Regions from separate parts of the Cobetia sp. 10Alg 146 genome, predicted to be linked through region 4. Evidence: predicted binding sites of a transcription regulator. Region 4 holds the regulator's gene; each other region holds the start of a gene.
The links. The regulator sigma-54, encoded in region 4, starts transcription at its own class of promoters, with help from an activator protein. The targets are predictions, from matches to a motif close to TGGCACNNNNNTTGCTNT.

Region 1 (7,348 bases), on a different contig from region 4:
AAGGCCGCCGTGACGGCGGCTGGCCCCCACTGAAAGTAGGTCATCAGCGCGAAGATGGCGCCGAGGGCGCGCATGGCAAACCACACCGGCGCGACATCGAACAGCTCATGTGCCGCGCCCTGACGTGCCCAGTTCGGCTTGGCGAGCTTGACGAAGCCGGTGAGGATCACCGACAGACACAGCACCGCGACGGCGATGGCGGGCAAGGCGCTGCCGAGCGTGGCCTTGAGCCAATCGGCCATCAGGCCCATGCCGATGTTGATGGTGTCGCCAACGCTGAACGGCACCAGGAAGAAGCTGACGCCGAGCAGTGACGGCACCAGGAATTTCATCAGCCCCCTGGCGGTGAGCGGCACCGGGCGGGTGGCGATCAGGTCCTTCTTCGGGCGGGCCGCTGGGGTCGCGGCAGAGTCAGACGCGGAGTCATGCTGGGACGGTGCGTGCTCCGCCGTCGGGTCGATGCTGGTTGTCATTCGGGTCACCTTGATCTTGTTGTAATGGTCAGGCTCTGATCGGTCATTCGGCATGCGACTTGCCGTCTTCGCGGGGGATTCTTCACGTGCCAGGGACGGGACAGGCCCCTGGCACGCGACCCGCCCTCCGGCGGGGTCTTTCACTGGCAATGGAGGTGCGGTGCGACTCAGTCGCGCTGTTGCACGCCCGGCAGTACGCAGAGCATCTCGTAGAGCAGGGTCGCGCCCATCAGCGCGGTGTTGCCGCTGGTGTCGTAGGGCGGGGAGACTTCCATCAGGTCACCGCCGACGATATTGAGGCCACGTGCGCCGCGCACGATTTCCATGCCCTGGGGCATGGTCAGGCCGCCGGCTTCCACGGTGCCGGTACCGGGGGCGACGGAGGGGTCCAGTCCGTCGATGTCGAAGGTGATGTACACCGGGCGATCGCCCATCATGTCTCGCACTTCGGCCATCAGCGGGGCGAGTGACTTGAACCAGCACATCTCGGCGGTTTCCACACGGAAGCCCTGCTGACGGCACCAGTCGAAGTCATCGGCGGAGTAGCCGGTGCCACGCAGGCCGATCTGCACCACGCGGTGGCTGTCGAGCAGGCCTTCTTCCTGGGCGCGACGAATCGGCGTGCCGTGGGCGATGGGCTCGCCGAACATGTGGTCATTCACGTCGGCGTGGGCATCGATGTGGATCAGGCCGACCGGGCCGTGCTTCTTGGCGATGGCGCGCAGCACCGGCAGGGTGACGGTGTGGTCACCGCCCAGGGTGAGCGGCACGCAATCGTGGCTGAGCACTTCATCGTAGAATTTCTCGATGATGTCCATGCTCTTGGGCAGGTGGAAGGTGTTGATCGGCACATCGCCGATGTCTGCCACCTGCAGGCTGTCGAAGGGAGCGGCGCGGGTGGCCATGTTGTAGGGGCGCAGCATGCGCGATTCATCACGGATCTGACGCGGGCCGAGACGCGCGCCCGGACGGTTGGAGGTACCGATGTCCAGCGGAATGCCGATGAAGGCGGCATCCAGGCCTTCCGCGGTTTCCTGAGCCGGCAGGCGCATCATGGTGGCCGGGCCGCCGAAACGTGGCATGTCGTTGCCGCCCAGTGGCTGATTGAATTCGCTCATCTGTCTCTCCAGGGTCTTGAGTCGCTCGCGATACGCTGACGGCGAGCGGGGTATTGTGATGGTTCGCCTGATCGCCTGGCCGGACGGTGTCATGAAAGCCGGCGATTCTCCTTGGCGCATACCCCAGCATTGCAGTAACCATGCCAATTTTCAGTCGATTGATTTTATTGGGTTTTTTAAAGAGGTGGTTGTCGAGTGATTCATTTGTGGATCACCCTTCCGCCAATACCGATTCAAAAATGGATCGTCGATTCATTTGTGGATCACATTCAGGCATCATCGAGAGTGTCTTTCAGCGCAGTACTTGCAGCGCACTGTCAGGTAGTGCGCTGTCGTCAAAAGCACCTCTTGAAAGACGTGCAAGAAAGAGCCGGTAAAAAGAAGTGCTGGAAAGACCTGATAGATAGCCCCGCCCCGATTCACAGGCTCGACCATGAGGTGCCCGCCATGTCAGAGCTCGACCACCAGATTCTCAAGACCATCATCGACACCGCCCACGACCACTACTTCGTGGTGAGCGCGGATGGCCAGGTGATGGATGTCAGCCCCGGCGCCGCGGCGGTCTATGGCATGACGCGTGAGGCACTGTGTGCCGCCAACGTGCATGACCTGGAAGCCAGCGGGGTGCTCAAGCCCTCCATCAGCCTGGAGGTGCTGCGCACAGGGAGAACGCTGCAGATGATGCAGCTCACCGCCACCGGGCGGCGGGTGGTGGCGCAGGCGCATCCGGTATTCGTCGCGGGCAAGCTTGAGTGCGTGGTCAGCCGCTCGATGGATCTCACCGATATCCAGCTGTTGCAGCAGGAATATGCCGTGCTCCAGCAGCGCTTCACGGATCACCTGCGCCGCAACTCGCGGGGCAGTGAGCTGGGCGGGGGGAGTGCGGGGGAAAGTGATTGGGGGGCGGTGGGGAGTGCGCGCTCGGGTGCCGAGCAGACCACCCATGACGCGCGGCAGCAGGGGCGTGCCCTCTGCGAGCAGGCCGCGCGTGAGCAGGCCGAGTGCGAGGACGCCGCGCTGGAACTGGGCGAACTGCAGGTCAAAAGCCCCGTGATGCGTGAGATAGCGCTGCTGCTCAAGCGGGTCGCGCCCACCAACGCCACGGTATTGATGCTGGGCGAATCCGGGGTCGGCAAGACGGCCTTCGCGCATCAACTGCATCGCTGGAGCCAACGCGCCGACGGCCCCTTCATCGAGGTGAACTGTGGCGCCATCCCCGAAAGCCTGTTCGAGTCCGAGATGTTCGGCTATCAAGCCGGTGCCTTCACCGGCGCGGGCAACCGTGGCAAGGCGGGCCTGATGGAACAGGCCGAAGGCGGCACCCTGTTTCTGGATGAAATCGGTGAGCTGCCGCTCGCCACCCAGACCAAGCTGCTCAAGGTGATTCAGGACGGAATGATCACCCGCCTGGGCGACACCACCACCCGCCGCGCCGACTTCCGACTGGTCGTCGCCACCAATCAAGACCTCGCCGCCCGCGTGGAGCAGGGCCAGTTCCGCCTCGACCTCTACTACCGCATCAATGTGCTCCCCGTCAGCCTGCCGCCGCTGCGCGAACGCCGCGAAGACATTCCCGCCCTGATAGAGCAACACCTCTCACGCCTCAATCAACGTCACGGTCGTCGCAAGCTCCTCGACGCTACCCTATGGCCCGTTCTCATGCGTCAGGACTGGCTCGGCAATATCCGCGAACTGGAAAACTGGCTGGAACGCGCCTGGCTCAGCGCCCCCAGTGATGTCATCGACAGCGACTCAGTAAAATCACTGCTCAACACTTGTTCCACGAATAACGCTAATGGACTAGGCAATTCATTTGGCTTCAGTAATGACAAATCCAATGGAATAGGCGTTACTGAAAGTTTTCCCACTGCCGATACCTTACATAGTGACAATTCCCTCTCAGCGCCTGCCGCTGAGGGGGCGGTAGCCATGCCAATCCCGAAACTCGGCCCCAACGAAACGCTCAAGGAAGGCTTGGCACGTATCGAAGCGCAATGGCTCCAAGAGATGGCTGCCGAGTTACCCAGTACTTATGCGATAGCGAAGAGAGCAGGGATTAGTCAGCCGTCGGTAGTAAGGAAGTTGAAGCATATGTTATTAAAATAATTACCATGTGTCGGATTCCATGTGATTGACCAATCGATTAGCCAATCACACGGGGTCCGACAGCTACCTGAAACACAATTATATTCACTTTATTAGGGATTTATTGTACAATTTGGGGTTGAATGCTGAGCGTTCCACATAACACCGCCATCAGAGAAATGTGTCATGTCCGAAAAAATACTTTCCAAAGCTTCTGCTGAGGATTTACCTTCTACGATAATAAAGCTTCCTGAGAAGAATGAGGTGCACGATGCCATGTTGGGGAGTGCCTCATGAGCAACTCCACACAGCGTAAGGTGAAGAAAACTCCCAATCCAATCTTGGTCTGGTCTGGGGTGTTTCTCCTCGTGGGTGCCTTCTGGCATCATTTCGCCAATACTGACCCGACACCGTCACGTATTTTGGCGGTGCTTGGGATTGTCATCATGTATATCGGGTTTCATGCAAAGTCTGGGGCAACTCCCGATGAGGCGAATACGGCCAACCAGGAGAAGGCTCCAGAAGCCCCCCCGGCCATGGGCACGATTGAGGGCCCTGGCTCCGAATTGACAGATGAAAGCTCGAAATCGAAAGACAAAGAAGCTCTCAAAGAGAAAATTGAGCTGAGATGTAACTGTATTATAGTCGGTCAGATAATAGCAGCTGCGATTCTGGCCATGGGCTTAACTTCCACTAGTAACAACATGTATAACACCATTGTACTGGTGATCGTCTCTGGCTTTGGCTACCTTGGAATCTCAATTTTTGGTAATGGTTACTTAATCAGCAAATCGCATGTGCATTATGCCTATGCGCTTATTGGCGTGTTGGGATACTTCGCAACGCCCGTCGTTTTTATGCTTGGGCGATAATTCATATAATTTGTTAACTCCCTCACTCAATATATGAGGGAGTTAAATGCCTATTCAAAAATTAATCATGCACTCAGCGCCATAACCGTCGAGCAGCCGGTGTACCTCATCGCATAGGTGCTCAAATGCTAGATATGCACTCAGTGGCAGCCATGCATACCTCATCTGCCGTCGGTGAATCTCAATCAGATTCAGCTCCGGCGTGTACGCCGATAGGTAGGTCAAGCACACACGCTGCGACATCCACTCAACCATCTTCGTCTGAACGCCTTGGAGTGCTGCATGCTGGCATTGTCCAGCACCACGACGGCGAAGGTATCAGGGGCTTTCTGAACGGCAAACTGGTCGAATGCATCGATGACTGTCTCGGTAGTCATGGTTCCGCTCCGACCTCTACTACCGCATCAATGTGCTCCCCGTCAGCCTGCTGCCGCTGCGCGAACGCCGCGAAGACATTCCCGCCCTGATAGAGCAACACCTCTCCCGCCTCAATCAACGTCATGGTCGCCGCAAACTCCTCGACGCCTCGCTATGGCCCGTCCTCATGCGCCAGGACTGGCTCGGCAATATCCGCGAACTGGAAAACTGGCTGGAACGCGCCTGGCTCAGCGCCCCCAGTGATGTCATCGACAGCGACTCAGTAAAATCACTGCTCAACACTTGCTCCACGAATAACGCTAATGGACTAGGCAATTCATTTGGCTTCAGTAATGACAAATCTAATGGAATAGGCGTTACTGAAAGTTTTCCCACTGCCGATAACTCTCATAGTCCCAATTCCCTCTCAGCGCCTGCCGCTGAGGGGGCGGTAGCTATGCCAGTACCCAAACTCGGCCCCAATGAAACGCTCAAGGAAGGCCTTGCGCGTATAGAAGCACATTGGTTACGCGAGATGGCTGCCGAGCTGCCCAGTACCTATGCGATAGCCAAGAGGGCAGGGATCAGTCAGCCGTCGGTGGTGAGAAAACTAAACAAAAAAGCTAGTCTTTAATTAACTGTTAACTCTGGGTTTAATTAGTTGGCTGTGTTGTTTTTAACTAGATAGAGTAGTTGTTCATGATAAATAATGTGTTCCCTAAAAGTACAATTGATCTCCTGTCCTCTGTACTAACAGTGTTTTTTAAGTTTGGATTGATGTTTGGTGGTTTTGTTTTTTTCTTATATTGTTTGAGGATAGGGTATTTTCCTACAGGTGTGTCTTTAGGTGATGGGCTTATATTTATATTTTGCGCCGGATCCTTTTCTATTATATTTTTGTTGTTTATGATTCCGAATATATGCTTAGGTTTGTTGATGTTGTCTTTTATATCCTTCCTGTCAAAAAGGGTAGTGCTTAGGCTGAACAAGAACAAGTGGAGATATGATGTCGATAAAGATATTTATAATGTAAGATATTTTAATTTATTTATTGTGCTAATGTCTCTTTCCGCAATAATAATAATAATCGGGTCAAATTGGCCTGCAGGGAAAAAAATAGATAGTTTCGATGATATGTTATCATCTTTCCTGTCTTTTTCTTTGTTAGTTTCATTTTTGGTGCCCTTATTAAATGGCATGATGTTTTATTTGCTAGTGTATGTCACGAAAAAAAGAAGTTTACTTTATGATTATCGTAGTCAAAGCGTAAAGAGTGATCATTCAAACACTAACTTTTCCATGTTTATTGGAGCAGTTGTCTTTTTAATGATGGTAATCACAGCAGGCTTAGGCGGGAAGGGTGGTGAAATGCTCGTGGGATCTATGAAAATGTTAGGTATACGTACAGAGAATGTTATTGTCCACATTAAAAAGCCATACTATACCTACGCCAAGCTTCACCAAATTAACCTACTTCCTAGTGAATTTGGAGAGTCATATATGAGGATGGAAAAAGCTGATATATTAATGAGTGGCTTTGGTGATAATGTTGTTGTTGGATTTGAAGAGAGCAAGGACAAGTTAATTATACCCAAAGATTATGTATTCGTTGTTCACGAGTAGTCAATGTCACAAAATGATATAATTTATTGATTCAGTGCGGGCAAGTATTCATGTCAACGGCGTACTTTTTATCTACTGCTTGTATGTTAAAGCTTAAATGATTCTTGGTGGATTTTTATGATTAGGTTAATATTCGGCTATTTCTTGGGGTTACTAACTGCTCTAATTTTTTTGTTTTACCAAGATAAACTGAAAGATTATCTAACGATTGGCGTAGTTATTAATATGGTGATCGCTACTGCTACTGTTATTGCTGTGATTATTCATCTGAGCTCTGTTGTTATATCAAGGCGCGATAGAGTTTGGGATGCAAACAAGCATGTGCTTATGGACTTTAGGGAGGCACTCTCGGAAGTTATCGAGGCAAATGATTATTACTCTAAGATAGAGCTTGCTAGAATTTTTAATGAGGAGCCTCCAGATGAGGAAAACAAGCCTAAGGAAGAAGTGTATTACGTTTATAGTAAAAAACATAAATTTATTAAGGATGTATATGGCTCGATTTTAGATGCAAATTTAATTAAAGCTATGGATGTTAGTTGTAAAGAAAATAATAAAATAAATGGGCGCGTTCACCAAGAAGATCTTAATATATTGGAGGCTTACTCTAAATCATCTGATTTATATGGGAATTTAAAAAGAGAGCTCGATATATATATTGCAAAAAAGTCAGGTATTAAGATGAGAGTTGGTGCATTAACTTCTCTTAAATCTAAGCTATATAAGTATCTCTAAGGTACACTATATTCATTTCATCACCACCAGACTCCCCATCACCCCTTCACACAACGGCTTGATCTCACTGAAGCCTTCTTCGACG
Region 2 (7,348 bases), on a different contig from region 4:
GCGGATGGATGGTCATGGTCCAGTTGAGGCGTCGCACCGGCCCGCCGACCTGGATGGCGCACAGGTATTTGAGCGCGCGATCGAACACGCCCATCTCATGCGCCAGCGGCACTGGGCCATGCCACTGCTTGAAGCTCATGCCGGCATCGAAGGCCAGTGACCAGTCCGCCGGACAGGTGATCATGCCGGCGTCCATGAAGAGGTCACCGTCGCGCTGGTCCAGCAACGCGATATCGCCCTGCATCTGACGGCCGATATAGTCCAGTGGCGGCAGTGGCAGGCTGGTGTCATCGCCCATGCGGAAGCTCTGTTCCAGCTCCAGCAGATGGTTGCACCACACGCAGTCATCGCCGTCGCGCTCGAGACTGAAAGCCTGCGGATAGTCCCGGGCGTAGTGCGTCATCACAAATTCGAGGAAGTCCCAGGCTGCCGGCTGCATGTGTGGCATCACCAGGCAGCGTCTGGGGTCCATGGCCAGCACCCGCTCACGCTCGGCGATCTCGCTCAGATAATGCTCATCGATATCCAGCATGTGCTCGGTGATGGAACCCGGCTTGCCCGGCAAGACATGTGGCTCGATATTGACCGAGTAACGGTACTCATCTTCCGGGAACGGGAAGGGAAAACGCTGGATGGCGTAGTCGGAATTCTTGAAGGTGAACTGACCATGGAACGCCTGGTCATCTCGCGGGGAAAATTGCATGTTCCTGCTCCTTGGGGGTCCATCTCGCGAAAGACGGTTTCAGAGATCCAGCACCAGCCGCTGGCTGCGTGCCCGGGAAACGCAGGGCATCACGCAGCGCTGACTGGCCCGCTCCTGTTCATCGAGGAAGGCATCACGGTGCTCCGCCTCCCCCTCCAGCATCTCGACCCGACACTGTCCGCAGACCCCGCCGCGACACAGGCTTGTCACCTCGACACCGCTGCGCTCCAGCGCTTCCAGCAGGGATTCCTGGGCACCGACCGCCACTTCCACGCCGCTGCCACGCGCCACGGCCGTGAAGGGAGTCCCCGGTTCCGGGGCGGCAAAGACCTCGTGATGGATGCGCGCGAGACTCCAGTGCAGCTCGCGCGCCGCGTCCTTCACGGCATCGATCATGGCCTGCGGGCCGCAGAGATAGACGTGAGTGCCGGCGGGCTGACGCGCCAGCAGGGCCTTGAGATTCGGACGCTCGAGACGGTGCTGGGTGATGTTGCCACTCGCCAGATAGGGCGCGGCCTCCGGGAAGCGGGCGACGTCGAGGTCCTGGCTGCGCAGGTGCAGCTCCCAGCTGGCGCCACGACTCTCCAGCTCCGGCAGGTAAGAGAGAAACGGCGTGATGCCGATGCCGCCTGCCAGCATCAGGTGATGGCGCGCCTGCCAGTGCGGCAGAAAGAGGTTGGCCGGCGGGCTGAGCTCCAGCTCGTCGCCGACCTTGACGCGGGAATGGATGGCTTCGGAGCCCCCACGCGAGACCGGCTGACGACGCACCGCGATGCAGTACTGCGAGGGATCATCCGGCGGGCTGATCAATGAATAGGCGTTGCGACACACCCGCCCTTCTCCCGGAATGCCCAGCACCACATGACTGCCCGGCGAGAACGGCGTGAAGGGTGAGGCCTCATCGGCAGGCACCAGAGTGAGACGGCGCACGCTGCTGCTGAGCTGATCGACCGCGGCGACCCGCGCCTTCATGAAGCGAGACATGGTGCCACCTCCTCCTGTGGGGGAATCTCTCCCGGGGCTTCCGCATCGATTCGCACGCCCATGTAGGCGCCGAGACGCTTGGAAAAATGATCACGCACTTCCAGCATCAAACCACAGCCATCACAGGCCGCCGGTGAGTGGATGACGTGCTCACTGACCTGCTGACAGTGCACGCAGAACACATGCCGCCCCAGGGCAGCCACCGGCAGCATCACCATGTCATCCAGCAACAGACCCTGCTGCTGAGCCAGATTGGCGACCTGCCACACGAAATGCTCACTGCCGATGATGATCAGACATCCCGCCGCGCCTACCTCGCCGATGGCACCCGCCAGCGCATCGCAGGCCAGGGGGCGATCATCGACGTCGTACCAGTGATGCAGGCGGGCGCTGTCGGCGGGCCCCGTGGGCAACGCCTCTGTTGCCGGAGCGGATTGCACGGCGCCTCCCACCTCGCGGCTACCGAGCTGCCCCAGCAGCGTACTGATCAGCTGACAATGCATCTGCAGTTGCTGACGGGCGTTGCCCGCCGCCTCTCCAGTGCCTGGCAGGCTCTCGGGAGACTGGCACGCCACCAGATACCGTTGGGCATCGGGCAGCGCCTCGATGCGTGGATAGTGTTGCCGACTTCGAATCCCGGCAGTGACAGAGGATGATTGCGGGCTTTTCATGACACGACCCTGCTCTGAGAAATTGTCCTTGTTGTAATGCCGCCGTCTTGACGATGACGGGCATCCGACTACCACTCCATTTCTTGAGCATATTTCGTGCCATTGACGGCAAAATCATTACCCCGCATGCCCGGCAAAATCGTCTGAAAACCCCATTTCACATATGAACAATCAATAGAGGTATTCACGCACCAAAACAGAACACAAAGCTCATGAATATCGGCTTGCATTCACCATTATTGCCCTGACCCAACCTCACCTCATAAGCCAATCGCTACGCCTGACATATTTCTCATTGAATGTCTTCAAGATGCTGAAAGAATGGAAAAATTTATCTTGGGAGAATTACGATCTCACAATCGACACGACACTACGCGCTTCTCCACCGCCAGCATTCTGATGTACTTTCGCTTGCATGATATTGGCCTTTTTCCTTGATTGTACTCACCACCAAAGAAAGCGCCTCACCGAAGGGTGAGGCGCTTTGATAACTCAATATCGTCAGGTCATATTTTTCTACATCAAGCGGAGCAGAGTTCTTGTCATTGCGACATTTTGCCTGGACAACATTGCGGCGATCTTGCTGACAAAAGGCTTCGCAGCTTTGCCATGACAATCATGCGCAATGGCAGCCATGCACGATCGCTCTCATGCGCAATGGCACACGCACGATAGAGATCGTGCCATCAGTAACCGCCCTGTCCCGGCACCCAGTTGGTGCCCGCCAACGGAACACGTGCCATGGCGGCCGCTTCCACATTCAGGGCGACCAGATCTTCCGGTTCCAGATGATGCAGGTGTGACTTGCCACAGGCACGTGCCAGGGTCTGGGCTTCCAGCGTCAGCACGCGCAGGTAGTTGGCCAGACGCTTGCCGGCCGCGACCGGGTCCAGTCGCTGGCTCAGCTCCGGGTCCTGGGTGGAGATACCGGCCGGGCACTTGCCATCCTGGAAGTCATCATAGAAACCGGCGGCGGACCCCAGCTTCTGATACTCCTCGGCGTAACGCGGATGGTTGTCGCCCAGCGCGATCAAGGCGGCGGTACCGATGGCCACGGCGTCAGCACCCAGCGCGATGGCCTTGGCGACATCGGCACCGTTGCGAATCCCGCCGGAGACGATCAGCTGCACTTCACGATGCAGGCCCATTTCCTGCAGTGCCTGAGTGGCCTGCGGGATGGCGGCCATGGTCGGAATGCCGACATGCTCGATGAAGACATCCTGGGTGGCGGCGGTGCCGCCCTGCATGCCATCCAGCACGATGACATCCGCGCCCGCCTTCACCGCCAGCTTGACGTCATAGTAGGTACGGGTCGCACCGATCTTGACGTAGATCGGCACCTGCCAGTCGGTAATCTCGCGCAGCTCGGCAATCTTGATCGCCAGGTCATCCGGGCCGGTCCAGTCCGGGTGGCGGCAGGCGCTGCGCTGATCGATGCCCTGCGGCAGCGTGCGCATGCCCGCGACTCGCTCGGAAATCTTCTGCCCCAGCAGCATGCCGCCACCACCGGGCTTGGCGCCCTGCCCGAGCACGACTTCGATGGCATCGGCCTTGCGCAGGTCATCCGGGTTCATGCCGTAGCGCGACGGCAGGTACTGATAGACGAGGCGCGAGGACTGGCCGCGCTCTTCCGGGGTCATGCCGCCATCGCCGGTGGTGGTGGAGGTGCCGATTTCCGAGGCACCACGCCCCAGCGCTTCCTTGGCCTGGGCGGACAGGGCACCGAAGCTCATGCCGGCGATGGTCACCGGCGTGCTGATCACCACCGGCTTCTTGGCATGGCGCGTGCCAAGCACGACTTCGGTCTCGCACTTCTCGCGATAGCCTTCCAGCGGGTAGCGCGACATGCTGGCGCCGAGGAACAGCAGGTCGTCGAAATGCGGCACCTTGCGCTTGGCGCCCCAGCCACGGATATCGTAGATACCCGTCTCTGCCGCGCGCTGGATCTCATGGATGACATCGCGGCCGAAGGTCGCGGATTCGCGCAGTGCCGGGTTGTAGGGCTGTGTTTGAGTCTCGTCGGTCATGTTGGGCATCCTGATCAGTAGGCTGAGGCGTTGTCGACCTTGAAGTGATAGAGCTGACGCGCAGATCCGTAGCGCGTGAAGCTGGCCGGGTCTTCATCGATTCCGGCACTCGCCAGCAGCTCCGCCAGTTCTTCCAGGTGCTCGGCACGCATGTCCTTGGCGATGCAGTCCGCGCCCAGCGATGCGACCGTGCCCTTCACGTAGAGTCGCGCTTCATAGAGCGAATCACCGAGACCTTCGCCAGCATCACCGCATACCACCATGCGTCCTGCCTGTCCCATGAAGGCACTCATCGCGCCGATGTTGCCCTTGACGACGATATCGACACCCTTCATCGAGATACCGCAACGCGCCGAGGCGTTGCCTTCGATGACCAGCAGCCCGCCGTGGGCGGTCGCGCCCGCAGCCTGGGAGGCATCGCCCTTGACCCGCACACAGCCGGACATCATGTTTTCCGCCACACCCACCCCGGTATTGCCGTGGATGGTGATGCTGGCCTTCTGATTCATGCCCGCGCAGTAGTAGCCCGCGTGGCCATCGATATCGACACTGATATCGTCATTGATACCGCAGGCGATGTTGTGAGCGCCGTCGGAGTTGACCACTCGCCATTCGCGCGCCTCCTTGAGGAGGTCGGCATCGTGCAGGGCCTGGTTCAGAGCGCGCAGCCCATCAACGGCCAGATCGTGAGTCTTCATCATTACGCAGCCTCCGTACGGGCGGTGTCTTTTTCCCAAAGGTACAGGCGGCCGGGTTCCGGCTCCCACACACGGGCGTCCTTGATACCCGGCAGACTCGCCAGAGCACGATATTCCGAGGCCATCGCCACGTAGTCGTCGGTTTCGGCAATCACGGCAGGCTTGCAGGCGATCGGATCCCGCACCACGGCGAAGCCATCACGGGTGCCAATGGTGAAGGTGAAGAAGCCATCCAGGTCCTTCAGGGCACCGGTAATCGCCGCTTCCAGGCTGTCGCCCTGCTCCAGACGCCAGGTCAGGTAGCCGGCGGCGACTTCGGAATCGTTGTCGGTCTCGAAGCTGATGCCTTCACGCCTGAGCTTGGTGCGCAGCCAGTTGTGGTTGGACAGCGAGCCATTGTGGACCAGGCACAGATCACGCCCGGTGGAGAACGGGTGGCTGCCCTGCAGGGTGACGGCGCTTTCGGTCGCCATGCGGGTATGACCGATGATGTGGCTGCCCTGCATGCCCTTGAGGCCATAGAGGCTGGCGATATGGGCCGGCAGGCCCACCGCCTTGAGGATCTCGATGCTCTGCCCCACGCTCAATACGCGAATCTGCGGGGCGCTGTCGGCAAGCCAGCTGCGCACGGCACTCTCTTCCCCGGCGATCTTGAATACCGCGACACTGGCATTGCTGAACCAGTCCGCCACCGTGCCGACCTGCTCGCCCAGGCCCTTGGCGATCGCGTCCCAATCCTCATCGACACCATCGCTTTGCAGCGTCAGCTTGATGCCAGCGTCAAATTCGTCGCCATAGATGGCGAAGCCAGCACTGTCCGGGCCGCGATCCGTCATCGCGATCAACATCGGCTCGAACAGCTCCCCCAGGCGCGATTCCAGCGCCGGGTTCTTGAGATAAAGCCCTACGATTCCACACATGGTGATGTCCTCTCACGGGCAGGAGGCGTCCTCCTGCCTGGTGTCTTGAGCGTGGTGGTGACAGTGGCGACCCTCGTCTGACATGACCCGCGAGATCCGCGAGCGCCGCCGGATGAGATCAGAAGAATTCGGCGTAGCGCTGGACTTCCCAGGCACTGACCTGGGCGTTGTAGTCCCGCCATTCCTCGCGCTTGAGGCGCATGAACTCGGCGCAGATCCCCTCGCCCAGGCTCTCGCGCAGAATGCTGTCCGCCTCGAGCGCATCGATGGCCAGCGAGAGATTCTGCGGCAGCGTCTCGATGCCCTTCTCGGCGCATTCGCTCGGGGTCAGCGAGTAGAGATTGATGTTGTGGGGCGTGCCCGGATCCAGCTTGCGCGCCACGCCATCCAGCCCCGCGGCGATGATGGCGGCGTGCACGAGATAGGGGTTGCAGCCGGCGTCCGGCAGGCGGAACTCGAGGCGACCGTAGGGCACACGCACCATGGCCGAGCGGTTGTTGTCACCGTAGGCGATGAAGACCGGCGCCCAGGTCGCGCCGCTGGTGCTGCCGCCGCCGACCAGACGCTTGTAGGAATTGACGGTCGGCGCGGCAAAGGCACACAGCGCCGGGGCATGTGCCAGCAGTCCGCCGAGGAAGTGGTACGCCAGCGGTGACAGGCCCATGCCCTGGGCGTCGGAGTCATCGCCGAACAGGTTGCGGCCGGTGTCATCACACACGGACAGGTGGAAGTGCATGCCATTGCCCGGGCGGTCCGCCAGCGGCTTGGGCATGAAGGAGCACACCATGCCCAGATCATTGGCGATCTCGCCGGCAGCCATGCGCACGAAGGTGAAGCGGTCTGCCGAGGTCAGCGCATCGCTGTAGGTGTAGTTGATCTCGAACTGGCCATTGGCGTCCTCGTGATCGATCTGATAGACGTCGAAGTCCACCGCCTGCAGCGATTCGACCAGACGTTCGAGGAATTCACGCGAACGTGACAGGCCCTTGTAGTCGTAGCAGGGCTTGGCGAGGGTATCGCTCTCATCCACCGGCAACAACTCACCCGCTTCCCCCCGGCGGAACAGCGAGAATTCCGGCTCCAGCCCAGTATTGAGCGTCCAGCCCTTCTCCTTCAAGCGCTCCAGCTGCTTGAGCAGTACCACACGGCTGTCGTTGGCGAACGGTTGCCCATTGACGTAGCCATCACAGGCCATGCGCGCATAGCCCGGCTGCCACGGCACCAGGCACAGCGAGTCCAGATCCCCCCGCGCCATGAAGTCCGGCCCCTCCGGCGACATGCCGAGACCACTGACGGCGAAGCCGGCAAAGCCGGCGCCCTTCTCGACCACATCCATCAGGCAATT
Region 3 (7,348 bases), on a different contig from region 4:
GCGCGCAGCGGCTGACAAAGCGATGCCGGCAGGGGAAATCACCGCATGGGTCGCCTGACCGGGTGCGCGATGCACGACACAGAGTTCGCCAATCGAGGAGTGCGCCATGCCGCTTTCAGGACAGCCGTTCAGCATGTCCAGCAGCTCTCTCAGCACGGATGGCAACGCCTCCTCAAGGTCAGCGCAGGTAGCGATGCGCAAGGTGATGGCATCGAGGTGGTGTCTGTCACGCAGATCAGGCGGCGGGATGGTAGCAGGGCGAACGGGAGTCTCGGCATCGGCGGGACAGCCTCGTGCGCGCTGGACATCAAGGCGATGCGCTATCCCTTGCGATGCAGGCGCCTTGCCTGTCTTCGATGCGCCGAGACTGAGTGCCATGCGAGTTCCTCTGTCGTTTCGCCGCCCCTGCGGCGCGCCATGATTCGAGTGTCACACCAGCAAGCTTCATGCCAGCGAATGGATTACTCCTTCATGGGTACCTCTCTTGATGGATTGTCGTCGCATCTACTGAGAGTAAATTTAATTAACCATGAAGAACGTGGTGCGCGCCGCAAGGGGTCATGCACCATCCAGGCACATCTGATCCAGGCTTGCCCTTCGAGCACTTCCTTCGACTGGCTCGCCTGCCATGACAACAAGAGGTATCACCAGGATGGGACTTGCAGTCGAGATACCCGCTGCCACGCCGAACCAGCCGTATCGTTACCGAATCGCCGGCCTGGAGGTGTTGGCACTTGATCTGTCGCCCGGCGATAGCGTGCAGGTGTCATCCGTGGACGGTGCGCAGTCCTGTGAGTGGCTGGCGCTGAAGGCAATGGGTGATGAAGCCGCCGATGCGGCACAGCAGAGCGGGGAAAGTCCCCGCGAAGCGGTGAAGGGGGCAGGCACGACAATCGAGGCGTCGCTTGCGCACTTCGCGAGCGTCGTCAGCCAGGGAGATCACGCCTTCGCCAGTCAGCCTCAGGCCAGCGAGGCACAGGAGATGTCCGGCAACAGGAGTCCGCACACTCAGGCACGCCTGGAGGCGCTGGGAGTCGCGCATTGCCCGCCATCGCACTGGCAGCGCCTGTCAGCGGCCGGATTGCCGGCCGAGATTCGCTGGCCGCTGGAAGCGCCTGCCGCACGCCTGATTCTGCTGGCCCCCGGCAGTGACATGACGATCGAAGGAGAGCGGCTGGCCACTGAGCTTGAGGTGTCCCATTTCTGCACAGGGCTTGTGGGGCTGGAACATCTGCCGGTGCCGCTGGCGCCGATCCGCCAGGAGACGAGAGTCGCGGCGGGGACGGTCGAGGTCTATGAGGTCAAGCAGGGCGAGTGGATCCAGATCATCGATGTGGCGGGGCGTCAGTGCTCCGACTTCGTGGCCTTCGACGCCACTGCCTGGGCACAGGGCGAGGAGCTGGGGCTGGATGCTGGCGCCACGCGCAGCCTGTCCGGGCATTGCATGCCCAATCCGGGACTGTATTCGGTGTTCTTTGATCAGCACCTGCATCCGATGCTCGAGGTGATCCAGGACACGGTCGGACGTCATGACAGCTTCATGCTGGCCTGCTCGCCGCAGTATTACGAACACCACGGCTACTTCGGTCACGACAGCTGCACGGTCAACTTCAACAATGCCCTGTCGGCGTCTCATGGTATCCGACAACGTGCCAGCTGGCCGGCCATCAACTTCTTCTTCAATACCTGGGTACAGCCCTGCGGCACCCTGGCGGTGGATGAGCCCTGGTCACGTCCCGGCGACTATGTGCTGCTGCGCGCCGACCGTGACCTCATCTGTGCCTCATCCGCCTGTCCGGACGACATCGACGCCGCCAACGGCTGGGTGCCGACCGATATCCATGTGCGTATCTACGCCGCTGAACATGACTTCCCCCGCGGTATCGCCTATCGCAACCGGCCCGAGGAATTGCCGCGCATGACTTTGCCCACCGCCTTCCATCCCTGCACCTCCGCCTTGACCAAGCAGTACATCGATTACCACGGCTACTGGCTGGCCACCCATTACGAAGGGTGGGGCGCGCGGGCCGAGTATCTGGCCTGTCGCGAACGGGTCGCGGTGATGGATCTCTCCGCATTGCGCAAGTTCGAGGTCGCCGGACCGGACGCCGAACGCCTGTTGCAATATGCGCTGACCCGCAACGTGCGCCGACTCTCCATCGGAGAAGTGGTGTATTCCGCCATGTGTCAGGAAACCGGCGGCATGCTCGATGACGGCACCCTGTTCCGCATGGGCGAGCAGACCTTCCGCTGGATCTGTGGTGATCCGGCCAGCGGCCAGTGGCTGCGGGATCTCGCAGAGCAGCAGGGCTATCGCGTCACGGTGCGCGACTCCACCCATCAGCTGCACAACATCGCGCTGCAGGGGCCGAAGAGCCGCGAGGTGCTGGCGCCGTTGATCTGGAATGCGCGTACCCAGCCGGAGGTGGAAACGCTGGGCTGGTTCCGCTTCATGGTCGGTCGCCTGGCGGGGCCGAATGGCATCCCGCTGATGGTGTCGCGGACCGGCTATACCGGTGAGCTGGGCTATGAGATCTGGTGTCATCCGCATGACGCCCCGGCCGTGTGGGAGGCGATCTGGGCGGCCGGTGAGCCACATGGCATCGCGCCGCTGGGGCTGGATGCCCTCGACATGCTGCGGATAGAGGCGGGGTTGATCTTCGCTGGCCATGAATTCTGCCCGCAGACGTCTCCCTACGAGGCCGGCATCGGCTTCACCGTGCCGATGAAGAGCAAGGAGGATGATTTCGTCGGGCGTGCGGCCATGCAGCGCGAGACGCCGGAATCCCGCCATCGGATCATGGGCCTGAAGATGGACAGCAGCGAGCTGGTCAGCCATGGCGATCTGGTCTATCACGGGCGTTATCCGGTCGGGGTGATCACCAGCGCGACCCGCTCTCCCTTGCTCAACCAGTCCATCGCCATGTGTCGTCTTGCCCCGGATTTCTCAAGCCCCGGAACGCAGCTTGAGATCGGTCAGCTGGATGGCCACCAGAAGCGTCTCGTCGCCGAGGTGGTGACATTGCCTTTCCATGATCCTGAGCGTCTCAAGGTGCGCAGCTGAGTGATGCATGGCGCATGACCGAGACCTCGCGCGTGAGGCTGGCCGGTGACGATCCGTATATGCAGTACGACTCACGTCATATCACGGTGCAGGACGCCGCCTGCCTGCCTCAATAACGAACACCCTCTTGCCAGGTGGTGATTTCCGGGCTTCATATGTGAAGAGGTGTCCACGATTTCGAGAAGATGCCAATGAAAACAACGTATTACTGAAGGTGGCCATCAGGGGTCATCTGGCATGTCGCTTGCTTTATCCAGCAGGTCCCCCTTGAAAAACAACAACAACCTTCGGGCAGACAGGGTTTCCACCGGCAGGCATGCGGTGGCAGACCCGGCCCGGAAAAGGAGAAAAGACGATGGATGAAAAGACGTTGCAAAGCATATTGGATATGCACCAGGCGATGAACATCGAGGTGTTCTACTGGTGGTGTACCGCCATCATGTTCCTGATCCACGCAGGCTTTCTGGCCTATGAGATCGGTGCCTCCCGTTCCAAGAATGCCCTGGCGTCCGGCATGAAGAACGTGCTGACGCTGGCCTCGATCATCCCCGCCTTCTACTTCGTGGGCTGGTGGATCTACAACGCCTTCCCCAACGGGCTGATTCCCATCGAGGCTTCCGCGGCACTGCCGTGGAGCGCGAGCATGCGCCCGGACGCCGATGACATGGGCACCGGTATCTTCTTCGCGGCCTTTGCCCTGTTCGGTGCGACCACGGGCTCGATTCTCTCGGGGGCGGTGATCGAACGCATCCGCCTGGGCGCCTTCCTGTTGCTGGCGGTGATTCTCGGTGCGGGTGTCTGGATCCTGGCGGGTGCCTGGGGCTGGCATCCGGATGGCTGGATGCTGCACAAGCTGGGCTACCACGATGTCGGCGCGGCGGGCGTGGTGCATGCCGTGGCCGGCTTCTTCGCGCTGGGCGTGCTGCTCAATCTGGGGGCACGCATCGGCAAGTACAGTGACGATGGCAAGCCGCAGGTGATCGCACCGCACAACATGCCGATGACCTTGATCGGGCTGATGCTGATCATCGTCGGTTTCTTCGGCTTCCTGGGTGGCTGCATCATCTTCAACACCGGTGACATCGGCTGGACCACCATCTACGGCAATCGCACCAACCTCTCGGCCTTCGCCTTCAACACTTTGATGGGCTTCGGTGGCGGCGTGATCGGTGCCTATCTGTCCTCGCGTGATCCCTTCTGGACCATGTCCGGTGCGCTGGGCGGCATCATCACCGTCGCGGCGGGGCTGGATCTCTACAACCCGGGCCTGGCCTTCGTACTGGCCGTCACCGGTGGCGCCTTGATGCCGAAGATCGGCGCGCTGCTCGAGAAGCGTGGCCTGGACGACTCCGTCGGCGCCTTCGCGGTACATGGCTTCTGCGGCTTCTATGGCGTGGTACTGGTGGGTGTCTTCGCCGCGGGCTTCCCGAATGTCGGCGAAGGCGTGCCGGACGTCTCCTTCACCGGGCAGCTGACAGGCGCGGTGGTGATGGCAGTGACGGGCTTCGTGCCGGGTTGGGGCGTTGCCTATCTGCTCAAGAAGTTCAACCTGCTGCGCGTGCCGCCGCATGTCGAAGTGCTCGGGCTGGACCTGTTCGAAGTGCCGGCCAAGGCCTACCCGGAGAGCATGGCAACCGAGTCATCTTCCAGCGTTCCGGCACGTTCCGGTGGGGTAGTGGCAGCACCGATGGACAAGCGTCCCGATATCAGCTGAGTCGGTTCTGACGATCACCCGCATGAGGATTGGCTCGTTTGTTGCAGCGTTCGTTGCCATCTGTCCTGAAGTCTGGCTGCCAGCCAGCGACGGAGCGAACGGGCCGATTCGTTTTCTTTCTTCTCCAGGAGTCTTGTCATGGAAACTGTCGATACTGCGGTACATGCTGCCAACTATGCGTTCTTCTTCAGCAATTCAGGGATGGTGGCGGTCAGTCTGTTGATCGCGGCTGGCGTCTGCATCTCGTTGAGCGTCAATATCCTGCGCCATGAGAAAGCGTCATTCCGCAGCAAGAAGACCCTCTGATCCATCGGGGCCTTCTTGCTCCGCAACCACAGAATGCACAACGCCGCGAAGCCATGCTTCGCGGCGTTGTGCATTCTGTGGGCCGACGTCACATGTCAGGTGACACAAGGCTGTCAGTCAATCAGATCCTGTCCGTCACTCAGACCTTGTCAGTCGCGAGGGAGCGTTCGGCGGCTGTCTGACTGCCTGCCTGGCGGGTGTCGCGTTCGGGCTGCGCCAGGAAGGCTTCCAGCGAATCATCCATCGCGTCGAGCCAGGGCGTGTGATGGCGTGGGGCCAGGGTGCCGGTCATCAGCGAGCGATAGGAGTAGTCACGGAAGGTCATGATGTTCTCGTGCTTGTGGTGCTCCCACTCGAGGAAGGTGCGATTGACGCCGTCGATATCGAAGCTCGGATAATCCGTCTTGGAAATCAGTGACTTCACGTAATCGCCCTGGAAGCGGATCATCGATTCATCGCTGTCTAACGTCTCTTCCCGGTCACGCCATGCCTGACTGTCTGCCTGCATGGCCTCGCGGCTGGGCAGCGCGATCTCACCGAGAATCACGTCACGCACCCACCATGCCTGGGCATCGAACATGTTGAAGGTGTACCACTGATCCTGCATGCCGAGATAGAACAGGCGCGGATTGGCTTCCCAGGCAGCGCCCTTGTAGAGACCGAGCGGCCACATGCGGTTGGCTGTCTTGAGGCGCAGCGGTTCATCGAGGAACGGGAAGTGATGGAGGTAGCCGGTGCACAGGATGATGGCATCGATCTTCTTGTGGGTGCCATCGCGGAAGTAGGCGGTGTCGCGGTCCACTTTCTGCAACAGCGGCTTCTCTTCCCAGTTCTCCGGCCAGGCAAAGCCCATCGGGGCGGTGCGATAGCTGGTGGTGATGCTGCGAGCGCCATACTTGTAGCACTGTGAACCGATATCTTCGGCAGAGTAGCTGCTGCCGATCAGCAGCAGGTCCTTGCCCTTGAACTCCAGCGCATCGCGGAAGTCATGTGCATGCAGAATACGGCCATTGAACTCCGAGAACCCCGGGAATTCGGGCACGTTGGGGGTAGAGAAGTGTCCCGATGCTACGATGACGTGGTCAAACTGCTCCTGAACGACCGTGTCCGACTGCTGGTCATGGACGCTGACGGTGAACTGCTCGCGGGTATCGTCAAAGCTGACGTGGCGCACCGGGCAATTGAAGCGAATGAACTTGCGCACGCCCGCCTTCTCGACCCGACCCTTGAGGTAATCGAAGATGACCGCGCGAGGCGGGTATGAGGCGATGGGGTGGCCGAAGTGCTCCTCGAAGGAATAATCCGCGAACTCCAGACATTCCTTGGGGCCGTTGGACCACAGGTAGCGATACATGCTGCCGTGGACGGGTTCACCATTTTGATCAAGACCGGTGCGCCAGCTGTAATTCCACAGGCCGCCCCAGTCGCTCTGCTTTTCAAAACAGACTATCTCGGGAATGTCGATACCCTTGTCAGCGGCAGATTGAAAGGCGCGCAGCTGTGCCAGGCCACTCGGCCCTGCGCCAATGATCGCAATGCGTTTTGTCATGGGTATTTCCTGTTGAGACTGTAATGAGACGTCGTGTTCCGTGAACCCCGCGTTGCGGGATGTCGTGTTGACCAGGTGCTTTTTCCTCTGTAGTGGATCGCGATAATAATGAGCATTATCCAGCGCTTGGGTGGCCTGGAAAGGTAAGGAATCCAGTTGACTGGCCACCTGTAATTTCGCTGAGCCTGAGCACGGAAGGCGTATTTTTTATTGCCTTGAGAGCCATCTACGGCTCGCGGAACGTGAGGCATCCTCGCAGAAATGATGCGTCATCTCAAATGTGAGGTGTTGATTCTGAGTGCATGAAGTGTACACGATCATGAGAGTGTTTAGGCTTTAGTGGCAAGATCCTTGTGGATTGTGTCTTTCTCCAGAATGGCCAGGATGAAGGATGTGGTTTATCGGCTCATGGTTGGTGTAGTTATTTGGTAAATTGTTGATTTTCAGTATCTTTTTTATGTCGTGGTGGATTTCTATGGCGTTGTCTGGCGTGTTTTTCTGTGTAGAAAAAAGAAGATTTCCGTGTTGCAATGCCGCTTGGGAGGTGGATGATTTTCTGTCTCTTCAATGCGTAATTTGTCAAGCGGTTGGTGGGATAAAATATCCTCTTTGTCAAGCAGGTTGGCGCTCGTGATTTTGAGGTGTGGAGTAAATAAGGGTGTGAGAAGGATGTGAGCGTAGTGTCGGAGTAGTGAGTGGCGTGAGAATGGAGAAA
Region 4 (7,348 bases):
TGACCAGCTTGGTGGCAGCGCGAGCATGCAGCCCGCGCTTGTTGGTCAGAACCAGTTCACGACTGGGCATCGTGTGACTCCTGACGGGTATCGCTGATCGCTAGGGCCGTATGGATCCCCAGCTCCCGGTGGCGTAGACGCACTTCCGGAAGCTGCTTGGCGAAATGTTCGGCCAGCTGCTCGCAGAGATAGACGCTGCGATGCTGGCCGCCGGTACAGCCCACCGAAACGGTCAGGTAGCTGCGATTGCTGGCCTGATAGGCGGGCAGCCAGCGTTCCAGCCAGCCGGCGATGTCATCCTGCATTGCCTTGACGTCCGGGTAGCGCTGCAGGAATTCCGCCACGCTGTCATCACGACCGGTATCGCTGCGCAGATTGATGTCCCAGTAGGGGTTGGGCAGGCAGCGGGCATCGAACACCATGTCGGCATCGGTCGGCACGCCATGCTTGAAGCCGAAGGACTCGAAGGTGAGTGTCAGATGACGAGAGCTATGCTGTGCGACCTGTTCGGTGATGCGCGAGCGCAGGTCATGCACGCTGAGGTTGGTCGAGTCGATGACCAGATCCGCCTTCTGACGAATCGGGGCCAGTGTCTGCTGCTCGATCTCGATGGCCTCGGCCAGCGTGCGGTCATTGTCGCGGGTCAGCGGATGACGGCGGCGGGTCGCGGAATAGCGTTCGAGCAGGACACGGGAGTCCGTGGTCAGGTAGACGACCTGCACATCCATGCCGCTCTGACGAACGCTGTCGAGCAGTTCGGGGAAGCGACTCAGGGCATCGGGGAGGTTGCGCGCGTCAATGGAGACCGCGATGCGCCGGCGGGTGGGGCTGTCCTTTTCCAGCTGCTCGACCAATGGTGCCAGCAGCATGCCGGGCAGATTGTCGATGGCATAGTAGCCAATGTCTTCCAGCGCCTGGAGGGCAATCGATTTGCCGGAACCGGAGCGACCACTGATGATCACGATCTTCATGGAGTGCTCTCCCAGGGCGAGGTCAGCATGAGGTGAAAGCGGAGGGTGCCTGAGGCCAGTCAGCGACAAGCCCGGAGCGAGTCCGGGCTTGCAGGTTCAGCGCGCCGGCAATTCGGCGATGGCCGAGGTCAGGGCATCGAACAATGCTCGCTGACTGTCTGCCTGGCGCAATGCTGCCCGGTTGGTGGGCGAGTTGAGCAGTTCCGCCACCTGGCCGAGCAGAGTGAGATGGGTGTCATCTGCCTCCTCGGGGACCAGCAGCACGAACAGCAGATCGATGGGTTCGCCATCGATGGCGTCAAAGTCGATGGGGTCACCGAGCTTCATGAACGCCGCGATGGGGGTCTTGCAGTGTGGACTGCGTGCATGTGGCACGGCCACGCCGTGGCCGATGCCCGTCGAACCCAGTCTCTCGCGCCCGATCAGGCGCGAGAAGACTTCTTGGCTGTCCAGGCTGGGAATGTTCTGAGCAATGAAGGTGCTGAAGAATTCCAGCACCCGCTTCTTGCTCCCCCCGGGGACGCCGTAGAGCGTGCGCTCGGGGGGAAGGATCTGATCAAGTGTCATGGCAGAAGGTCAACGGGTCCCGGTGCCCTGAGAGCGAGCCTGGGACTTTTCCTTGTGTTTGACCAGCTGGCGGTCCAGCTTGTCGGCGAGCGCGTCGATGGCAGCGTACATGTTGGGGTCTTCTGCCAGGGCATGGAGGTCGGCGCCAGCGGCGTGCAGGGTGCAGGCAGCCTGTTGGCGTTCCTTCTCGATCGACAGTGTCACCTGAACATTGGTGATGTTGTCGTAATGCCGTTCGAGGCGAGCGAGCTTCTCGTTGACATAATCGCGGAGAGGATCGGTGAGTTCCACATGATGCCCGGTGATATTCACTTGCATGGACACGCTCCTTTATCCAGCGGGTTGCCTTTGAATTGTAACCCTTTTTGACTGCGAGCAAACCCTGATTGAACGCGCGGCCACTTTCTGACTCCGGCCATGGTCTCGTGGCGATCATCTGCTGGCGAGAGCGGCGGTGCCGGTGTACCGAGCGTCTACCCCGACAATGCCCAAGCTTTGAACAAAGATCAACGCTGCGCTGCATCGTGGGGCAAGGCTTGTCTTCAACCCAGCGAGGGATATCAGCAGGTTCTTCATGAGCATCGCCTCGCATCACGGACGGAATGGGGCTCGAGAAACCGGCCGTTTGTGGCCAATGTCAGCATTTACGTCGACGTTCGTGTGGCAGGAGTCGGTGGCGACCCCTGGCTATCTGTCCGTGGGATGTGAGGGAAAAAGAAAGCACTCTGGAGAAAAGTGGCTGGAAAAATAGGCAATTGGGGCGTGAAGTCACTCACGCAGTCGCAAGGACAGGCATTGCCAACCGGTATTCAGACGACCGATTGGCAGATGATGCCAGGATGGCAGGTGCAAGGGGGCGAGCTTCAGCGCTCCGACGTGTGGAGCCCGCTGGCCTGCGGGTATCCGTTGTCGAGACTCACGCCAAGCGCTTGCGCTCGCTGGAGGAGGGGATGCCCATGGCCTCGCGATACTTGGCGACCGTCCGGCGCGCTACCTCGATGCCATCACTGGCCAGCAGATCCACCAGGCGTGAGTCGGACAATGGCTTGCGCGCCGGTTCTTCCGAGATCAGCTTGCGAATGCGCGCACGGATCGCGGTGCTGGAGTGCGCGTCACCGTTGCCGCTGCCACCCACCTGACTCGAGAAGAAGAACTTGAGTTCGAACACGCCTCTCGGGGTGTGGATATATTTCTGGGTGGTCACCCGCGAGATGGTGGATTCGTGCATCTCGACCACTTCCGCGATGTTGGCAAGGATCAGCGGCTTCATGCCTTCTTCCCCCTGCTCGAGGAAGTCGATCTGGCGCGCCATGATCTCGCGGCCCACCTTGAGCAGGGTGTCATTGCGTGAGGACAGGCTCTTCATCAGCCAGCGGGCTTCCTGAAGATTGTCCTTGAGGAAGGTGTTGTCCGCGGACTTGTCGGCCCGCTTGATGAGGGCGGCATATTCCGGCTGGATACGCAGCTTGGGCAGCGCTTCCGGGTTGAGTTCGACCTGCCAGCCGTGACGCGTATGACGGACCAGCAGGTCCGGGATGACGTAATCACTGGCAGGCTCGCCCCAGGCGGACGCCGGGCGCGGGTCGAGCGCCCGTACCAGACGAATGACGTGATCCAGCTCATCATCATCCAGGCTCAGGCGACGCTTGAGCAGCTTGCGATCGTCATTGCCCAGTGCCTCGAGGAATTGCCGCACCAGACGGCGGGCCTGGGCCAGCAGCGGCAGATCGTCCGGCAGCAGGGCCAGCTGAAGCAGCAGACATTCGCGCAGGTCTCGAGCGAACACACCGGTGGGATCGAACTGCTGAAGGCGCAGCAGGACCTGCTCGAGTTCCGACGCCTTGAGGCCGGGCAGTCCCTGACCTCGCAGGCCATCGACCAGTTCGTCCAGGCTCATGCTCAGGTAGCCGGCCCCATCCACCGCATCGATCAGACTCTCCGCCATCTGCCGTTCACGCGCATCGAGGTCCGTCATCGCCAGCTGCCAGCGCAGATGGTCCTGCAGGCTTTCGACACTGGTGTTGCGATCGAAGTCCGGCCCGTCCTCGCTCGAGCTTCCGCTGCCGGAACTGGTCAGGCTGCCTGCGTGATCCTGGTAGAGGTCCGACCAGTCACTGTCGAGAGGGTATTCTTCAGGAATCTCGCTGTTGGTCTCGGAGGTGGAGATCTCGCTCTTGTCCTGTGTCTCCGCGACATCCAGCGACTCGTATTCCTCGTCAAGCTCCAGCATGGGGTTTGACTCAAGCGCCTGCTGTATCTCCTGACGCAGGTCCAGCGTCGACAACTGCAGCAGCTGGATCGCTTGCTGAAGTTGCGGGGTCATGGTCAGGGAAGTGCCGAGTCGAAGCTGCAAGGTGGGTTTCATGGGGTCTGTCATTCACGGCAAAGGAACGTGCATCTACGCTATACCGTGGGTCGGGGCACTGACAAGGGGCAGTCGAGAATATTCAAGCAACTTGCATGCCATGTTGCCACCAAGGTGGTATGGACGTCATGCATTCGAGTGAGGTGTGGCAGAGCAGGAGGGTTCACGGGGAGATCACGCAAGCGCCTGTCGAGGCGCTTGCGTGAGGGGGCGGGGAACGAGGCCCCGACAGTGAAGCAGGAAGTGGCGGGTGCTGGAGGGTGCTGGTGAGAGCAGAAGAGGTCGGACGGCTCTCGTCAGGCTGACGGCTCTTACCAGGCTGACGGCTCTTACCAGGCTGACGGCACTCTCGGGCTAGAGCTTGAACTCATGGCCCAGGTAGACATCACGCACCTGCTGGTTGGCGAGGATGGTGTCGGCGTCGCCATGCGCGATGATCTGGCCATCGCCCACGATGTAGGCGGTATCGCAGATGTCGAGTGTCTCGCGCACGTTGTGATCGGTGATCAGCACCCCGATGCCGCGGTCACGCAGCTGGCGCACGATGCTCTTGATCTCGCCCACCGAGATGGGGTCCACGCCGGCAAACGGCTCATCGAGCAGCACGAAGTCTGGCTCGGTGGCCAGTGCGCGAGCGATCTCCACGCGGCGGCGCTCCCCGCCGGAAAGGCTCATGCCGGCACTGTCACGAATATGCGTGATGCTGAACTCGTTGAGCAGCTCCTCCAGGCGTGCCTTGCGTCCGTTGCGATCCAGGTCCTTGCGCGTCTCGAGGATCGCCATGATGTTGTCGGATACCGAGAGCTTGCGGAAGATCGAGGCTTCCTGGGGCAGATAGCCGATGCCGGCGCGAGCCCGCTGATGCATGGCGGCGCCGGACAGGTCGTGGTCATCGATGGTCACGCTACCGGCATCCGAGCGCACGAGGCCGACGATCATGTAGAACGAGGTCGTCTTGCCGGCCCCGTTGGGGCCCAGCAGGCCTACGATGTCACCCTGGCGGATTTCCAGCGAGATGTCCTTGACGACCTTGCGACCCTTGTAGGCCTTGGCCAGATGACGAGCGCTGAGAGTACGTGGGCTGGCAGCAGTCATGCTCATTGATCCTTGCTGGCATTGGCGCCACGTGGCGTCAGGGTCATGTGGACGCGTGACCCCTCGGAGGATGAGGCATCGCTGCCATTGCTGGCATTGACCTGGCGCTTGTCCAGGAAGTATTCCACGTAGCCACCTTCGAAGGTGTCGTCGCCTTTCTCCAGACGGGCATCGCCGACCAGTTCCACCCGACGCTCCAGCGCGTGGTAGCGAATGGTATTCGCCCAGCCCTTGACCAGTCGCTCGTCGGTATCGGGTTTCTGCTCCATGTAGGCGCGCTGGCCGGTGGCCTTGACCAGGGAAATCTCGCCGCTGTCGGCGCGACTGATGTCCACGCGCGCGGCATCCAGCTTCATGCTGCCCTGGCGCATTTCCACGCGACCGGTATAGGTGGCCGTGCCGGCCTTGTCATCCAGTGACAGTGAGTCGGCGGCAATGTTGATCGGCTGGTTGGCATCGCTGTCCAGCGCCAGTGCGGTCGGGGAAAGCGTCGTCATGCCAAGTGCCAGGCCAAGGGCCATGACACCGGGTCTGAGTGTCTGGCGCCAGACCGTCAAGGGCGTGAGAGTCGTTGAAGTCATGGAGTGCTCCTTGGCAGAACTGGTAAGGCTTCACGATCACTCAGGCCATCGTGAAGCGGAAATCGGGGAGAGAGGATTCGGCGCATGCAGGGGCGCGCTCACTGATCCTGGGCCGGCGCGGCATCGAAGGTGCTGGAGACGCGGCCATCATCGTCACGGGTGGTGTCATTGCCGGTGTCGAGAGTCTCGGCTTCCCGAGCGGCATCGCTCTTGCCCTTGCCGGGTTGCAGGGTGCTGCGGACGCGGCCTTCCAGCTGGGCGGAATCCTGAGAGAGGTCAGCGCTGAAGCGGTCACTCTCGACGCGTTGACCATTCTGGGTGATCACCACCGGCACGTCACTCCAGGCACGGTTCTGCTCACGACTGTAATGCAGCACGTCGGTGTCCAGTGTCCAGGCATCCGAAGGCTGGCGCAGTCGGGCATTGCCTTCGAGAGTGAAGGTGTCGCCGCCGGCGCTCAACACGCCACTGTCACCCGTGGCGTACCAGCGACGGTCTTCGCTGTCGTTGGTCCGGATCTTCGGTGCCTGCGCACGCGTCACGTCATCGCCTGGCGTGTGTTCGATGTGCGGGGAGGTCATCGACTGGATCGACACTCCCCGCGCATCGAAGCGCGTCATGTCAGCCCCCTCGAGATAGTAATCCGGCTCATCACTGCTGGCGTCGACATCCACTGTCGACTCCAGACTGTTGCGCTGCTCGATCAGGGCCATGACGCCGCCGACCAGCAGGAGCAGCAGCATCAGCCACAGGCGCGGAGAGGGACGGGGCAGACGTGGCATCAGGCGCGCGACTCCTGCAGATAGGTATCCAGCACCGAGGCCCAGTGGCCCTGTGCCTTGAGCAGCAGATCACAGATCTCGCGCACGGCACCATCACCGCCCTGACGCGTGGTCACCCAATTGGCTTCACTCATCACATAGGGCATGGCGTTGGGAACGCTGACCCCCAGACCGACGCGACGGATGGCTTCGCGATCCGGCAGGTCATCTCCGCAGTAGGCCACGTCATCCAGCGCGATATCGTGCTCGCGACACAGGTTGGTCAGCGCGACCAGCTTGTCCTCGCGGCCCTGAATGACGTCCTGGATACCCAGCTCCTTGGCGCGACGTTCCACCATCGGCGAGCTGCGACCCGTGATCAAGGCGACCCGGATACCGCTGCGCAGGATCAGCTTGAGGCCGTGGCCATCCTGGACATGGAAGCTCTTGGTTTCCACGCCATTGGCATCGTAGTGCAGCCGGTTGTCCGTCAGCACGCCGTCCACATCCAGCGCCAGCAGGCGCACGCGACGTGAGCGGTCGATGATGTCCTGGGGGTAGTCCTCCGCCAGGGAAGTGATGTCATTCATGGTCTTTCTCCTCGCATTCCGTGCATGCGTGACGCATTCCTGTAGGCGACGACCGCCAACGGCTGCGTGCTGCCCTCGCCAGACTCACGGGACTGTCGTGCAGAGACAGCAATCCCGCGGGGGAGTTCAGATCACGCCGCTGGCCAGCAGGCCGTGCATGTGGATGGCGCCGATCGGGTGCTCATCCTCGTCACAGACTACCAGAACGCTGATGCGGTTTTCTTCCATGATGCGCACCGCCTCGGCGGCCAGCATGCTGGAACGGATGGTCTTGCCACCGCGCGTCATGACGTCATCGACCTTGAGCGCACGCAGATCGCCGTGCTGGTCCAGGGTGCGGCGCAGATCCCCATCGGTATAGACGCCGACCAGATGCTCGTCCTCGTCGATCACGCAGGTGAACCCCATGCCCTGGCGG

Region 1: the regulator sigma-54 is predicted to act here: its motif matches at 1,720-1,737, upstream of speB (agmatinase).
Region 2: the regulator sigma-54 is predicted to act here: its motif matches at 2,443-2,460, upstream of QD172_RS09060 (dimethylamine monooxygenase subunit DmmA family protein).
Region 3: the regulator sigma-54 is predicted to act here: its motif matches at 3,298-3,315, upstream of QD172_RS02240 (ammonium transporter).

What each region holds. Positions count from the first base shown of each region.
Region 1 covers NZ_JARWKT010000001.1:262,138-269,485, reverse strand. Annotated here, with positions in the region: gene QD172_RS01070 (YjiH family protein) at 1-332, opposite strand, end outside; gene speB (agmatinase) at 641-1,591, opposite strand; gene QD172_RS01060 (sigma 54-interacting transcriptional regulator) at 2,039-3,697, shown strand; gene QD172_RS01055 (hypothetical protein) at 3,970-4,548, shown strand; partial or broken gene QD172_RS01050 (transposase) at 4,603-4,934, opposite strand; partial or broken gene QD172_RS17340 (hypothetical protein) at 4,928-5,539, shown strand; gene QD172_RS01040 (hypothetical protein) at 5,605-6,528, shown strand; gene QD172_RS01035 (hypothetical protein) at 6,673-7,263, shown strand; gene QD172_RS01030 (hypothetical protein) at 7,276-7,348, opposite strand, start outside.
Region 2 covers NZ_JARWKT010000004.1:174,535-181,882, forward strand. Annotated here, with positions in the region: gene QD172_RS09050 (DUF3445 domain-containing protein) at 1-703, opposite strand, end outside; gene QD172_RS09055 (PDR/VanB family oxidoreductase) at 743-1,687, opposite strand; gene QD172_RS09060 (dimethylamine monooxygenase subunit DmmA family protein) at 1,672-2,358, opposite strand; gene QD172_RS09065 (FMN-binding glutamate synthase family protein) at 3,045-4,385, opposite strand; gene QD172_RS09070 (protein glxC) at 4,400-5,086, opposite strand; gene QD172_RS09075 (glutamine amidotransferase family protein) at 5,086-6,003, opposite strand; gene glnT (type III glutamate--ammonia ligase) at 6,122-7,348, opposite strand, start outside.
Region 3 covers NZ_JARWKT010000001.1:521,451-528,798, reverse strand. Annotated here, with positions in the region: gene QD172_RS02250 (histidine kinase) at 1-378, opposite strand, end outside; gene QD172_RS02245 (aminomethyltransferase family protein) at 653-3,064, shown strand; gene QD172_RS02240 (ammonium transporter) at 3,420-4,778, shown strand; gene QD172_RS02235 (hypothetical protein) at 4,917-5,084, shown strand; gene QD172_RS02230 (NAD(P)/FAD-dependent oxidoreductase) at 5,224-6,633, opposite strand.
Region 4 covers NZ_JARWKT010000002.1:568,390-575,737, reverse strand. Annotated here, with positions in the region: gene QD172_RS05480 (HPr family phosphocarrier protein) at 1-70, opposite strand, end outside; gene rapZ (RNase adapter RapZ) at 57-971, opposite strand; gene QD172_RS05470 (PTS sugar transporter subunit IIA) at 1,068-1,538, opposite strand; gene raiA (ribosome-associated translation inhibitor RaiA) at 1,548-1,856, opposite strand; gene QD172_RS05460 (RNA polymerase factor sigma-54) at 2,455-3,903, opposite strand; gene lptB (LPS export ABC transporter ATP-binding protein) at 4,258-5,004, opposite strand; gene lptA (lipopolysaccharide transport periplasmic protein LptA) at 5,001-5,579, opposite strand; gene lptC (LPS export ABC transporter periplasmic protein LptC) at 5,678-6,361, opposite strand; gene QD172_RS05440 (HAD hydrolase family protein) at 6,361-6,930, opposite strand; gene QD172_RS05435 (KpsF/GutQ family sugar-phosphate isomerase) at 7,057-7,348, opposite strand, start outside.